Regions from separate parts of the Paenibacillus sp. J22FR5 genome, predicted to be linked through region 1. Evidence: a T-box and tRNA genes for the amino acid it is inferred to sense, from the RefSeq annotation. Region 1 holds a T-box; the other holds one or more tRNA genes.

The links. The T-box of region 1 lies ahead of ileS (isoleucine--tRNA ligase). A T-box ahead of a tRNA ligase gene usually reads a tRNA of that ligase, here a tRNA-Ile.
Region 2: it has a tRNA-Ile gene. The T-box ahead of ileS (isoleucine--tRNA ligase) is inferred to sense a tRNA for this amino acid. The anticodon was not compared.

The regions. Positions count from the first base shown of each region.
Region 1 is NZ_JCAUAN010000063.1:81-5,365, forward strand. It holds gene ileS (isoleucine--tRNA ligase) at 69-3,149, opposite strand; T-box leader at 3,230-3,485, opposite strand; gene AC58P7_RS33210 (methyl-accepting chemotaxis protein) at 3,623-5,285, opposite strand, start outside.
Region 2 is NZ_JCAUAN010000003.1:233,598-244,123, forward strand. It holds gene AC58P7_RS07300 (putative motility protein) at 1-17, shown strand, start outside; gene AC58P7_RS07305 (LysR family transcriptional regulator) at 64-939, opposite strand; gene dapA (4-hydroxy-tetrahydrodipicolinate synthase) at 1,052-1,936, shown strand; gene AC58P7_RS07315 (RidA family protein) at 1,959-2,351, shown strand; gene AC58P7_RS07320 (GNAT family N-acetyltransferase) at 2,486-2,989, opposite strand; gene AC58P7_RS07325 (dipeptidase) at 3,025-4,419, opposite strand; gene AC58P7_RS07330 (hypothetical protein) at 4,648-4,812, shown strand; tRNA gene AC58P7_RS07335 (tRNA-Met) at 4,902-4,978, shown strand; tRNA gene AC58P7_RS07340 (tRNA-Ile) at 4,990-5,063, shown strand; gene AC58P7_RS07345 (hypothetical protein) at 5,244-5,762, opposite strand; gene AC58P7_RS07350 (hypothetical protein) at 5,759-6,214, opposite strand; gene AC58P7_RS07355 (FusB/FusC family EF-G-binding protein) at 6,696-7,358, shown strand; gene AC58P7_RS07360 (L,D-transpeptidase) at 7,628-7,966, opposite strand; gene AC58P7_RS07365 (DUF2277 domain-containing protein) at 8,269-8,547, shown strand; gene AC58P7_RS07370 (DUF1906 domain-containing protein) at 8,688-9,431, shown strand; gene AC58P7_RS07375 (hypothetical protein) at 9,476-10,526, opposite strand, start outside.

The sequences.
Region 1 (5,285 bases):
AAATTAAAAACAGACGTTTTTCAGCGGCCTCCATAAGCAGGCAGCCTGTTTGATTATTTTGCTTTATATTACTCAATCAGCAAACCGAAATTATATTCCCCGAACGAAACGGATTCCATGTCGGTTTCTTTCGCATATCTAACACGGGTTAGTAGCACGTTTTCCTGCAAAACATGCTCAAAACGTATTAACGCTGTTTTCAACTTCTCATCCACATCGAGAACGAGATTAACACGTTTTTCGATAGGGAGCCCTAGCTTTTTACGATAATCCTGAATGGTACGAATGACCTCCCTAACAATACCTTCCTGTTCCAACTCTTCGGTAATTGTAGTATTTAAGGCGACTGTCATTTGGTAACCCGTTGCTGATGCGAATCCTTCATTTGCTTGTTTTTCCACAAGTAAATCATCGAGAAGGATATGCAATGTTTCACCATCGATTGTAACATCCAGATAGCCGTTGTCGAAGGCAATTTTCGTTTGTTCAGCTGAAAGCTGCTTCAAATGATTTTGTACGGGTCCTACGAACTTGCCATACTTTTTACCTGCTGTCTTCAAGTTTAATTTGAAATTGAAGTGTACAAAGCCGACATCACTCTGTACGACTCGAATTTCTTTGACGTTGATCTCATCTTTGATGATGTCTTCGAATTGTCCAAGGTTACAGTCACGGTCAAGTGAAATGAGCAACTCGGACAACGGCATCCGGGTCTTGATTCCCGTTTCATTCCGGATATTGCGAGCCAATTCGACGATTTGCCTCACAGCTTCCATATTATTTTCAAGTGACAAATCACGTGCAGTCTCGTTCATCGTTGGATAATCTGTTAAATGGACACTTTCCATGCCTCCTAAATTAACGTACAAATCATCTGCGATTAGCGGTGCATACGGTGCTATCATTTGTGCAAAAGTCAGTAGAACGTCACGTAATGTTTGATACGCTGATACTTTATCAGCGGTTAATTCGCTCCCCCAAAAACGATCCCGAGAACGTCGGATATACCAGTTGCTTAGTTCATCTACAAAAGACTCGATTTGCTTCGCTGGGTTCAAGAAATCGTAGATCTCCAACCCTTTTACAACGTTCTGCAAGGTGCTATTTAATCTCGACACTATCCATCGATCCAATACATTCACAGAGATCTTACGCGGATGTTCTTCGGGCTTATATTGATCTATCATCGCATACAACGTATAAAAAGCATGTGTGTTATTGATCGTATCCATGACTTTGGATTTCGCTTCGGCTACGATTTTCTTGGAGAACCGTTTACTATTCCAAGGTGCGCTGTCGGATAACAAGGCCCATCGGAAAGCATCCGCTCCAAATTCGTTAATAATTTCCCAAGGATCAATACCGTTGCCCTTGCTCTTGGACATTTTTTGACCATTCTCATCCAGTACATGACCTGTTGAAAGGACAGCCTTATAGGGAGCTTTCCCATTATATAGCGTGGAGACAGCCAGTAAGCTGAAAAACCAACCTCTCGTTTGATCAATCCCCTCGCAGATCATGTCAGCAGGATACTGTTCGTGGAATTGATCTGTGTGTTCAAAAGGCTGATGGTACTGGGCAAATGGCATGGAGCCGCTATCGAACCAGACATCAATCACTTCTGAAGTTCTATCCATGATACCGCCGCAAGAGCACCTTAGTTTCACTTTATCCACGTAGGGTTTATGCAGCTCAAGGCTTTCTTCGATAGGAAGAATCGACTTCTCACGAAGATCTTTATGGCTGTCTGGTGCATATTCCGCTGTACAATCTTGGCACACCCATACATTTAGGGGAGTCCCCCAATAGCGATTTCGACTGATATTCCAATCGACGAGTTCTTCTAGAAATTTACCAAATCGACCTTCACGAAGATGTGAAGGATACCAGGAGACCTTACTATTGTTCTCGATCAACTGATCTTTGATTGCTGTCGTTTTGATGAACCAACTCTCCGTCGCGTAATAGAGAAGCGGCGATTTACAGCGCCAGCAGAATGGATAGCTATGCTCATAACGTTCTTTGGAAAACAATAGATTACGCTCCGACAAGTTTTTAACAATATCGATGTCGCAATCTTTCACAAACCGTCCTGCAAAATCTATGATCTGATCGGTATAACGACCAGCCATGTTCACGACATTCACGAAATCCAATTCGTGCTGGCGAACGGTGCGATAGTCATCTTCTCCGTGAGCTGGAGCAATATGGACGATGCCAGTACCGCTGGTGTCGCTGACATAGTCCGCGTCTACAACGATATGTCCTTTGTTTACACGCATATAGCTAAATGGAGCTACATAGGGAGTGCCTACAAATTCAGAACCTTTATGCGTTGATAGGATCTCATAGTTCTCTTTCATGACCTTTTCAACTAGATTGCTGGCCATGATATATACTTCACCATTCTGCTTTACTTTGACATAATTCAAATCTTTATTTACAGCCAAAGCGACGTTTGCAGGCAGCGTCCACGGCGTTGTCGTCCATGCGAGAAAATGTTCCTGTCCGTTCTTGCTTGTGAATTTCACGGTGGCACTCAAATCTTTGACATCTTCATAGCCTTGCGCAACTTCGTGAGAGCTAAGCGTTGTCTGACAATCAGGGCAATACGGGCTTACGCGATGGCCTTTATACAGCAGCCCTTTTTTGTGAATCGTGGATAAAATGTGCCATACACTCTCGATATACTCGTTCGTCAGCGTAACATACGGGTTCTCCATGTCAGTCCAGTAGGCGATTGCTTCGGTCATTTCACGCCACTGCTTCTCATATTCGAAAACACTGCTTTTGCACTTCTCTACGAATTCGGCGACTCCGTATATCTCGATTTCCTGTTTGCCGGAAATGCCTAGCCTTTTCTCCACACCTAGCTCGACAGGAAGACCATGCGTATCCCAACCCGCTTTACGGACGACCCGGTAACCGGACATCGTTTTGTAACGGCCGATGAAGTCCTTGATTACACGTCCAAGTACATGCCCGATATGAGGCTCCCCATTCGCAGTTGGAGGTCCTTCGTAGAAGACAAAGTTCGGTTTCCCCTCCCGGTTTTCAATCGATTTGCGAAAAGTATTATTTTGTTTCCACTGTTCAAGAACACGAAGCTCTCGGGTCCTTGCCATCTCTTTCACATCAACTTTTCTCATATTTCTCATCCTCTCTCTGGATACAACTTGAAGTTCATTCATTGACGGAACCGTTGAAAAACGCAAAAAAATCCCGCCCCATAAGGGACGAGATTCATCTCGCGATACCACCCTAGTTCCGTAATGATCATGAAAACATGATCTTACGACACCTCTCACTACGTACCATCATACGCGTCCATTGTAACGGCTGGATCCCGGGTCAGCTTACTTAATTGCTTCAGCTTTCCTTCTCGGAGAGGATTTTCTGCTAAGTCTTGAACGTTGGCTTTCAGCATGCGCCAACTCTCTGTGGATCAAGGGGATTAGCTTACTCTTTCTCGTCAATGAATTTTATTCGAACATTCAGTTAATTCATTTTTACATCAAAATCAATAAATGTCAACGCTTCCGCTTAACGCTGCGCTCCGCGCGGACTGAATCCTTTTAGGGGTGCTCTCCTGATTTCTATATCACAACAAAGGGTGGACTGTTTACACTTTGAATTTATTTACTAACTTCTGCAGCTCTTCTGCCATATTGGCAAGATATGTTGAAGAAGCCGAGATTTCTTCCATGGAAGCCAACTGCTCTTCAGATGCTGCAGAAATGGTTTGTGTACCAGAAGCAGCTTGTTCTGATAATTGGGTGACGAGTTTTATCGAATTGACCACCTCTTCTGTGCTAGCCGCCATTTGTTCGACCGCAGCTGAAACTTCCTGAACTTGTCCCGTTACTCCATTTACGGATAATTGAATCTGTTCAAAAGCTTGACCTGCTTTGTCAATAACAGCAGTTCCCTCCATAACCTCATGTAAACTCGTTTCCATCGAGTTAATGGCATTATTCGTATCATTTTGGATCAAAGCAATAAGCAGAGTAATTTGTTTGGCCGAAAGGTCAGATTGCTCTGCGAGTTTTTTCACCTCGTTTGCGACCACTGCAAATCCTTTTCCTTGTTCACCGGCACGGGCAGCTTCGATTGAGGCATTAAGCGCTAACAAGTTTGTTTGTGAAGCTATGTCGGTAATTACCGTAGCGATTTGGTTAATTTCTTGCGAGCGTTCACCAAGTGATTTTATTACTTGTGACAACTTAAAAATGGAGCCATTAATGGAATTCATTTGTTCTACGGCTGTTTGTATAGCTCGGTTGCCAGCAAAAGCGACTTCGGAAGAGTCGTTAGAAGCATGGGAAACTTCCTGAATGTTTACAGCAATTTGCTGAATCCCTAGAGACATTTCGCTAATCGTTGTAGCGCTACCTTGCAAACTGCTTACTTGACTTTCAGATCCAGAGGCTATCAACTGCATGCTTTCAGCAATATGCTCAGTCGCTTGACCAGTTTGTTCAGCACTAGCATGCAACTGTCCAGAAGACGCAGCAACCTGATCGGCCGTAGAGCCAATCTGTTGGATCATGATCCGAAGATTGTTTAGCATCTGATTAAAATAGTGGGCTAAATCACCAATCTCATCTTTGGAGCGGACCAATATTTGCCTAGTAAGGTCAGCCTCGCCTTCAGCGATCTCCTTCAACTGGTTATTTACCTGAAGAACAGGCTTGACGATGCTTCTAGAGATGAAGATAGCAATCATAATGCCAATGATAACGGCAATGAAGGTAACGATAATATTAACTTTTGCAGCGGAAGATTTAAAAGATTCCACCGTTTTTTCTTGTTCCGAAATTGCTGCTGTTAACGAATCATTGTAGGATATTAACGAATTGATTACGGGATCAAAAGGAACTTCTGTATACATCGCCTGAGCTTTTTGTATAGCTTTAGTTTGAAATATCTTAAAGGCCTCATCATTACCTTTTAAGTAGGTATTCCACTCGCTTTCAAAGGTGGCTATAGTTTCATGATCATAATTTTGACTCTTCACAACCTGTAATTGCTCAGCTACAGCTTTGACGTCTTTTTCATAGGCAGTAAAATATTTTTTCTTTCCTTCATCCGTTGAACTCAAGAGATACCAAGCCCCGTCATCATCCGTCCCGCGTACTAAGTAACTGAGTTTTTGGAGAATGAGCTTTTCGTTTTGTTGACTATCCATTTCCTTCGTTAATGCACTTATTTTCGATTGAATAACCATACTACTTACGATAGCAGTTAAAAACAACAGTGATACGGCCAAAAACCCTAGAATTAGC
Region 2 (10,526 bases), on a different contig from region 1:
TTGACATTCGCGTCTAATAAGAAGAAGCTCTACCTTTTCGCAAAGGTGAGCTTCTTTTTTCGTCTATGGTTGCTTTGTTAACATTTGAATGAACGCTTGCAGGGGCTGGGACATCCATTTTTTCGGATGAAGCACTAATTGTAAGTCCATGGTAAGCTGCGAATGCTTAAATGGCAGCTCTATGAGCTTGCCCATATCCAGCTCACTAGCTACGGTGATACGTGGCAGTAAGGCGAGCCCCAGGCCGCTCATGACACAGTGTTTAATCGTTTCTACATTGCCTAATTCGAAGCCGATTTGCAGGGCGACAGCATTGTCCTTGAGTAACCGTTCAAACTTTGCTCGGTAGATGCACCCCTCTTCGGTGACGATGAATTCCGTATTCCCAAGGTCGGAGAGCTGAATTTGCGTTTGCTGAGCTAATGGGTGTTCCAATGGAGCAATGAGCACGAGTTGTTCTTCTCTGACAGTTGTACAGCTGAGAGAGGGATCCGCTGGATACTGATCTAGTAAAAGACCGATATCATAGTCCCCTTCTTTTACCTTGGTGAGAATTGATGTTTCGCTGTCAGGGAAAAGCTGGATACTTAGTTCGGGATAAAGCTGTTTCAGTTCATGGAGAAAAGGCGGCAAATAATACGCTGCCAGCGAATTGATCGTACCAATAGTCAACGTACCGCTTACTTGGCTTGCGATCATTTCTTTGGATTGATCATAGAGCTCCAGCATTTGCAGAGTCAGAACTAACAAGCTTTCTCCAGGTGGTGTAAGGCGCAGTTGTCGACCATATCGCTCGAATAGCGGAACACCATATTCACGTTCCAGTTTCTGAATTTGCATCGTAATACTTGATTGTGCATAGCCCAATTCTTCTGCTGCACGTGTGAAGCTTTTCCTGCGTGCAACCTCTCGAAAGGTTCGGAAATAAGTCAGATCCATGTATGGCCTCACTTTAATATCAAAATTTTTGATGAGTTCTATCATTTATTATAGCTAACTATGATACAGAGTTCCATGCTAAAGTAAATGTACAAACAAATGAGGCAGGGAGATGGTTATTTTGCTAAGAGAAAAAGACCTACAGGGGATTTATGTACCAATCATCACTCCTTTTGATGAAGAGTTTGAAGTGGACGCGGCATCCTTTTACAATCAGGCTTATAACTTGTTTCAAGATGAAATAGATGGATTAGTTGTCAATGGGACAACAGGAGAATCGCCAACCATTACGAAAGACGAGCTGGGCGTCTTGTTCGCTACCGCACAAGCGGCACGTGACGCAGCGCATACCGAAGTACCGCTCATTGTGGGGACAGGAACAAACGATACGTTATCTACGGTTAGAAAAACAGAAGAAGCAGGCAAACTTGGAGCAGAAGCTGCGCTCGTTGTGGTTCCTTACTACAATCGGCCTAGTCAGCAGGGGATTATTGAACATTTCCGCCGGGTAGCGCGCGTTGGTGTGCCCGTCATTCTATATGATGTACCGCATCGTACTGGTGTGACATTAGAGTTAGATACGGTGCGTACCATACTCGAGATCGACGGCGTTATTGGCATGAAAGACAGCACACCCAACACAGGGCTGGTCACGGAATTAACTCTCTTAGGCTCTAAGCCTGTCCTTTGCGGTGAAGATACATTGCTCTATGCAACACTTCAGTCAGGGGCAACAGGGGTGATGAGTGCTTCAGCGAATGTGGAGACGGAGCGTTTTGTTGCGTTTATACGTAATTTTGCAGTAGGGTCGCATGAGCAAAGCAGGAACGAATTCGAGGAGTTGCTACCGTTGATTCGTCTGCTTTTCCAAGAGCCTAATCCGGCTCCAATTAAATGGTTGCTGCACCAACAAGGCGTCATTGCTTCGGGAGCATTACGGCTGCCGCTTTTACCGATATCGGAGAACTTACAAGCGCAATTAGCTGCTTATTTATAAAAGCAAGGAGTTGTTGGAGGAAATGAATCGAACGAGGGTATTTACGGGTTCCCCTTGGGAACCTGTGGTTGGTTATTGCCGAGCGATTCGCGTAGGGGACCGAGTTGAGGTTGCCGGGACAACTGCTATGAAGGATGGCAAGGTTATTGGTGTGGGCAATGCTTATGAGCAAGCTCGGTTTATTCTCCAAACGATTGAAGCGGCGCTTCAAGAGCTTGGTGCACAGCTGTCAGATGTGATTCGAACTCGAATGTTCGTGACCGATATTTCGTTGTGGGAAGAGTTCGGTCGGGCGCATGGGGAGTATTTTCGAGATGTACAGCCTGTCTCGACGATGGTTGAAGTGAAGGCGCTGATCGATCCGCAATTGTTGATTGAGATAGAGGTAGAGGCTGTTTGGTCTCGCAGGATATAACTATAGATTTTCGCAATTTTATCTGCATGATCAAAAAAAAGCGCTACATCCCTAAGCTCGCGAGGTCGAACTCGCTTGTTTGAGAGGAGTAGCGCTTTTGTCATGTTTCGAAACCTAACGGGTGTTAGCTGGAGTTAACCTATACGTTTGCCCAAAATAATCAAATCTCGCTCAATACCATCTAACTCGGCTACTCCCGGTAAATGAGCCCAATTCATAAAGCCGAATTTGCGGAAAAGCTGTAGACTCGGCTCATTGTGGCCGAATATAAAGCCTAACAGCGACTTCAGCCCAAGTTGGGGACTTACTTCAAGGGCATGTTCCATCAAGAACCGTCCGAACCCTTGGCCACGATAGGCTTCATCGACGTAAATACTGACTTCGGCGGTTGCGTTGTAGGCAGGACGCCCATAGAAGGACTGAAAGCTCAACCATCCACTAATACCGCTCTCATTTTCAAGAACCCATAGGGGACGGAAATCAGCAGAGTGCTCATGAAACCAGCACTCACGGCTGGCTATTGTTACCGGTTCCGTATCTGCCGTGACCATGCGACCTGCGACAGTAGAGTTGTAGATGCGTACGATTTCGGCTAAATCCTCTAGTTGTGCATCGCGGATATGTAAGTGCTTCCCCATTGACGTTACTCCTCTAAAAATTGATTGGATTCAAATTAGGTTGATTCTGTTGCATTTTCGGACATGGCAGCAAGCTTCAACCAGTATCGGCTGATCGTCTCTGTTCCATTATCCCAATTCATCAAATGGAAATGTTCATTCGGCGCATGAAGGTTCTCTCCGGGCAATCCAAAGCCCATCAATACGACAGATGCGTCCAATACGCGACCTAATACCTCAACAATTGGAATCGACCCGCCACTGCGCGTGTATACCGGCCATTCACCGAACGTTTCTTGAAAAGCTTCTGCAGCAGCAACCATAACGGGTTCATCGATCGGTGTAATAAAAGGGTTGCCACGCAGCTGGCGTTCAAGCGTAATCTTCACCCCAGGAAGAGACTGTGCATGAATATAAGCTTCAACCAAATCCATGATTTCCTCAGGCACTTGCGCAGCGACTAGTCGACATGCGATTTTAGCTGTAGCACGATTTGGAATGATTGGTTTGATTCCCTCGCCTTGGAAGCCGCCACTAACTGACGTGATTTCGAGTGTAGGCCGGGAAGTCGTTTGCTCATAGAAGGAGAAACCTTTCTCACCGTAGAAAGCCGACACGTCTAGATTCGAGCGAACCTCGTTCTCATCGGGCTCCACTTGCTTAAATGCTTCGCGCTCTTTGTCTGAAAGTGCAATAACACGATCATAGAAACCTTCTACGGCGACACGACCGTTCTCGTCATGGAAGGAGCTAAGTAGTTTTGACAAGGCATGAATCGGGTTATGCACCGCTCCACCGAAAAGTCCCGAGTGCAGATCACTATTAGCTCCATCTATGGTGATTTCGAAACCGGCTAAACCGCGGAGTCCGTACATAAGCGCTGGTTTGCCAGGACCATGCATTTGCGTGTCGGATAAGACGATGGAATCGGCTTGTAATTTAGCGGAGTGAACTTCGACAAAAGCAGGGAGGTTCTTACTCGCAATTTCCTCTTCACCTTCGATGCAGAATTTTACGTTTACTGGTAGCGTCCCTTGTGTTTGAAGAAAAGCTTCAATTACCTTCACATAGAGCAGCAGTTGGCCTTTATCATCTGTACTGCCACGGCCAAAAAGCTTATTATCACGGATTATGGGCTCAAAAGGTGGCGTTTCCCACAACTCTAAAGGTTCAGCGGGTTGAACATCATAATGACCATAAATCAGAACCGTCGGTTTGCCTGGCGCATGCAACCAGTCTGCATAAACCACGGGATGCCCGTTCGTTGGCATGATTTCGATATTTTCGAGACCTGCTCGCTTCAAAGATTGAGCTGTCCATTCCGCGCATCGCAATATATCCGGTTGGTGCTGTGCAACCGCACTAATGCTTGGAATTCGCAGGAATTCCATGAGCTCCTCTATGTGTTCTTCTCTATGCTTTTGTAAGTAGCTTGTAATCGTTTCAATCATGCACGTTATCTCCTTTTTCCTACAGCCAATTAGTCTACATCCATTAACTTCCCCAAAAGCAGGAAAATTCCTGCTATTCAAGAAAACCGTCACATTTTATTTGTCATTTGGTCAATAACGTGATGGCTCGTACCTTAAAACAGGTAAGCAAGGATGGCAAGTGCTAATAAGAGAGCCTATTTATGGATAAGCTAGAAGTAACGATCTGAATATAATGGAGTGATGCATATGAACTGGATTTATTGGGCGAAGTTGTATGATTCGAAGTTTCAAGCAGGCTGTTTAGCCAAAAGAATGGAAGAAGATTGGTGGATCTATGGGTATGAATGCCCGCAAGAAGTTGAGGTATATAAGTCCAAAAAGGGTCGATTTGGTGTGAGATATAATACGTAATTGCAAACAAAAAGCAAAAAATTAACGCTTGACTAAGCCTGCGCCGTTAGTGTATATTTAGTTTTGTCGCTGTTGAGCGGCATACATGACGCGGGGTGGAGCAGCTCGGTAGCTCGTCGGGCTCATAACCCGAAGGCCGCAGGTTCAAATCCTGCCCCCGCAACCAAATTTTCATTAGGGCCTATAGCTCAGTTGGTTAGAGCGGTCGGCTCATAACCGATTGGTCGGGGGTTCGAGTCCCTCTGGGCCCATAGCACGTAAACCCTTGGAAGATAAGGGTTTTTATTTTTTTAGGGACATAACAAGCCTCTCGTTCTCATCATAATTATGATGAGAACAAAAAGCACTGTGCACATTTTGTGCACAGTGCTTTTTGTTCAGTGAAAATAGATCGATTGCAGATACTTGTAATGAAATCGTTTTTTGTTGATTTAACTGATACTATTCTTCTGATATCGATCCGATGCGAACGCCATACGATACAGTAAAAGATGAATACTCAACAGAAACAAGTAAATGGGGCAGGAGTATAACAATTGATAGCCGTTTTTATAATGGAATTCTCCAGTCTTTACGCCGAGCCATTCGAGCCCGACTGCCATTCCCACCCAAAAGAGAATATAAACAATTGTCATTATTTCGAACATCCGTGCGCGTTCGTACCAATAAATAAACCAATACCCGGACGATGCATACATAAAATAAGAGAACAGGTCAAACAACTCATATTTTGATTGGTCTCCTAAATCATAAAGGTCAAATGGCGGTATCGCGATTGTATGATCAAAAACGAGTCCGAATGCGATGCCAATCAGCATATTAAAGGTTATTTGGGTAGGCGAAAATGGACGGGGAAACAACCAAATCGGTCCCAAACTAAGTACAATTATCCCGATGACGAACCACTCATTCGCATTAAAATGATTGTCATAAACGATATTTTCGATCAACGTATCCACCCTTCCTTAGATGCCATTCGTTGAAAAAGACGCCCCATTAACAAAGTATAAATCATTACAACGATGATCATTATTGACTCCATTACGAAATTCCAGCCACTATCGGTAAGCACGTGGTTCCATCGGAGCATTGATCCGATGAATATTTGGAAGAGAAACGTATAGACCGATATTCCCCAACGGATGCTGGATTTGTTAGTAGTTAGGAATACATTCGCAAAAGTTAGGAGGACGAAAGTAACGGTGAAGTCATTGTGGATGATCATGGATAAGAAGTGGGGGATGCTTTTTGTGTTGATTTGGAATAGCCTTAGATTGAAACCGACAATCGTCAATTTGTTTGTTAGAATAATTTCTATTGCCATAAACAAAAGGAAGTTGACAAACAACGGCAGCTTACTTGGGAGAATAATCTGGATGAGGATACATAACCAAGCGAACATGAGAAAAATGACGACTACCAATGTAAGATGTCTTCCCTTCCATGTATATATTTGTCTTCTGGTTTTCCCCATATACATTCGGATTATGCATTGAAAAGCAAAAGCCTTACATCGAAGCAGCTTTAAGCAGCCAAAGCTTGGTAACGTACCGGGCAATGGTTTGTTTCGTTTTTCTGAAAACGAAAGTAGTGAGTAACCGTTCCTTGAACCAAGATTCAAAACGATTTCTTTTGGGTTTAATCCCATCGGGCTCCACACTTGCGGGTAGAGTAGGACCTCCCTTATAATTTAAATTTATAAGTGAGGCGGTAAATATGGCAAATCATTTTGCCGGAATAAGAAGCGACTCATGCAGAGCCTTTCATTAGGGCGAACTTTGCATGGGGTGATTCGTTTGTGGTGATCGCCCGAGAAAATGTGATCGTTTCTAATCATGGGGCTTTGCAACTTATTTTCAACTAAAAATAAGGGGCTGAAACCTATGAGTCAACCATTCATTAGAAACCATCAATACAATGAGATTAAGAAGCAGATCAGTCATTTACAAAGTGCCTGTAACTCCGTTTCCAATTTGAAAGTAGTCGAAGCAGTTCGCAATGATACAGAAGCAAAGCTAAGTGGATTGTTTTCGAATGCAACCGATCGGCAAAAGCAATTGCTTGGGAACCTGGAACAGCTGCAAACCACTGCGGACTTTCAGCGCTATTTACTTTCCTTGGAGCCTTATTTAGCGGAGGAATATGCGCATGTGACGGACAATCAGCTAAAGAAACTTTTCCCTAAGCACAAGAAACTGAAAATACCCGATCTTAAAGGTATCACTCATAGATTCGCGACATATCTGGGCTGGACCGATATTTCAGCGAATAAATTGTTCATTGTTTATGATCTGAACGGAAAACTCGTCGGCATTGAAGGGAAGTATACGCCGATGAATAAGAATGGCGTTTGCTTCGTGTGCAATCGGCATGCTGAGGTCGCGTTATTCACTGCGGTGACCAAGTGGAAACCGGTAGGTGCATCGCCAGATTATTATAGAGCCATCGGTAATTATTTGTGCGTGAACAGCGAGGTTTGCAACAAGAACATAACGGATGTCGACGTATTGGAGAAATTCATTCATGGCGTGTTTGTCGGTCCGTAATGGCCACGAAACCTGACCATAAAGAGAGTTATTCCGGAGGAATGATAGCTTAATAAACACAAAGAAACGCAGCCGGCATAATGGCTGACGTTTTCTCAACTAATGGAGAACGAAAGAGAAGGAACTTGCCTCACAGCAGCTCCTTTTTTGCTCATTCAAGTAAAGGGGCAGTTTAGCGAGGTGGTACTGCCTAGGTAGATGCCGATAGCCGAGTCTGGAACAGGCCGAATGCCAGTTATTCAACCTCACGATTAACGTCATCCGGTTGCTTAAGGTCGAATCGTGACCCGGGTACTGATGGGAACGAGCTTTGAGAGCTGCAGGACATCCTCATTGTACATTCGGATACAACCGTGACTGACTTCCCTACCAATCGAGGAAGGATCGTTCGTTCCGTGGATGCCGTAATGGGGTTTAGATAAGCCCATCCATAAGGCTCCGAAGGGACCCCCGGGGTTGGCTTGTTTATTAATGATCGTATATTCGCCTTTTGGCGTCTTAGTAACCATCTTGCCGATTCCTACCGGGAAAGATCGGACAACGGTATTCCCATCAAGCAAATACAGTCTCCGGTCTGCCAAATCGACGATAATTCGATAGTTTGGCATTTTTTCGCCTCCTAAGAACCATGCTATGCATGCCTAGTTTCGGAAGTGATAGGAGGAGCTTTATGGCGAAACGAGAGTTAAGTAATTGTTACATGATTTAAATCTTATTTTCATCTGGCATTAATGGAAGTAACCTACAGAATTTATAGATTGGAATAAAATTCGTAAGTAGTGTATTTGGATGCATTGACCACTGAACGAACTTGTAAAAACACTATACATCTTCTATAGTTAAACAGGATAAATAGAGTTTTAAGGGTTTTTATTATTTTATAGGGCTGTAAAGCCCGAAGGAGTACGCGATGTGCCGAAATATTAAACCACTTTTCAACTATGAACCGATTGCAACGGAAGAAGAAATAAGGGCGGCGTCGCTGCAATTTGTACGTAAGATTACCGGATTCACGGAGCCTTCCAAAGCGAATGAAGCTGCATTTGAGCAGGCAGTTCGAGATGTAGCTGTGGTCGCTCAGAAACTAATGGATTCGTTAGTGACCAACGCTGAGCCTCGCAATCGTGAGGTAGAAGCGCAGCGAGCTCGGGAGCGAAATGCGATTCGATTTGGTACGAAAGAGGTTTAACAGATAGAATGAATGGGCTTTTCTCTCCGGAGAGAAGCCTTTTTTCGTGCCCGAAGCCATGAGGCCAGATGTTCGGTGGTGTCGCTTGTTTCTTTTTCCGCATAAGCTGTTAGGAACTAATGGAAAGTAGGTGATGGCAAGTGACGCAAGGGTTTGATTGTTCAACACCGCTGACGGCACAAAAAGCGGCTGCTTTCGTCGGACAAGGATATTCGTTTGTTGCCAGATATTTGGTGCCAAGTGGGGCAAAGGCTTTAACGAAGTCAGAGGCAGATGCAGTTAGTGAGGCTGGTTTACAACTGGTTTCGGTGTTTGAAACAACAGCAAATCGCGCGCTTGGCGGCAGAAGTGCGGGATTGGCAGATGGGGCAACTGCTGCTCAAGTTGCTTTGCAAGTAGGTCAACCGGAGGGAAGCTGTATTTATTTTGCGGTTGATTTTGATGTGTCATCTGCCCAAATGCCAACGATCATTGCATATATCAAAGCTGCTAGTGAAGCAACGCCTGCATATACAACGGGGGTGTATGGCTCTTATGCCGTCATGGAAGCTGTTTATGCTGCAGGTGCTTGCTCTCATTTTTGGCAAACCTATGCGTGGAGTGCAGGGAAAAGATCAACGATTATCCAGATTTATCAATATCTAAACGATGTAACGGTGAATGGTATTGCTATTGATTATGATGAATCTTATGGGAATGAAGGTTGGTGGAATACGAAAGTGACGCCAGTTCATCCCGTTTACACGCTTTCTGTTCACGATGCTAATGCGATAATTCCTTTTCTGTCGGCAGGACATGCAGCGACATCCTCTAAGCCTGCGCAAGACGAATTTCATCGACTTGCGAATGAATTACGTAAGGCTTCTGGTCAACCTCTGACATGAGTAAAGCCCGGCTACTCTGGATAATCCGAGAGTGCCGGGCTTCTTCATTGGATAATCGCACTGCGAATGTACCACCGATCTTGCAGGGAGGCACGTTCGAGATGAAAGAGAACGCGGCGGTTCGACACCGCGGATGCTCTTGCTGCCGTTGTCGTCACGTCGACAGCGGTGTTGAGTTCCAGGAGCTGGGACACGTCCCGCTCCTGGAACTTGGACAGGCGTCGCATGCTGCGCACATGCATTGCCTGTTCTTGACCTGTGGTGACATGCAGCAGCTGCAGGTCACCTTGGTGTGCGCCGCTGATCCATACGTCGATCAGCGCATAGGGCGAGAGCTTGCTGACATAGTCGTTCAGCAAGCCGGCGGCTCGGTGCACCATGACTTGGTGCGCCGGGTCCATGGAGCGGGAGCCGTGGGTTACGCTCCCCAGGAAGTGAATGCAGAAATGACCGTTGAAGTCATTTCCCGGTATCCCATCGCCGCCATGCGGCATGCCATGCATGGAAGCGGCCAGCGTGCGGCCATTCAGCTTCACTAGGACTGCACGGCGATCCCAGCTCCATTTGCCGCCATAAATGCTTTTGAGCGTCGCAGAGTCCGTTTTCGTAAGCGGCTGGACGTCTGCATGGTGGGAGCCGGCGCGACGCTGTCCTTCGAAGTGAAGGCCAGTCTCCACATCAAGGATGGTGAAACTACTATATTTGGGAAGAACGATGGAGGCTTCCTCCCAAGTGAGCAATTCGCCATAATGCTTGGCGCGAAGAGCCTGAACTTGCTCTCGAAGCGTTTCCTGCACTTTGCTGGGAAGCTGGAAAGTTTGCCTTGCAGCTAAATCAATGGCATCACCATTTGGGGTGACACCCAGAAGTAGGGTTTGATCCCTTTTGTGATAAGAGAGGGTCGTATCTGGTAGAAGTGGCTCTATATAAGCAACACCTGGCTTAGCCTCCTCTAATGCTCGTTGTAATGATTTATCAACAAATGTCGTTTCCGTTAGATAAATAGCTCTGGGAGATGTTTTGACTTGCAAAAGAATGCTTGCGGTATCAGTTACAGCCGCTTGCTGCATCGGCTCGACAGGCTGTGCCAGAGCG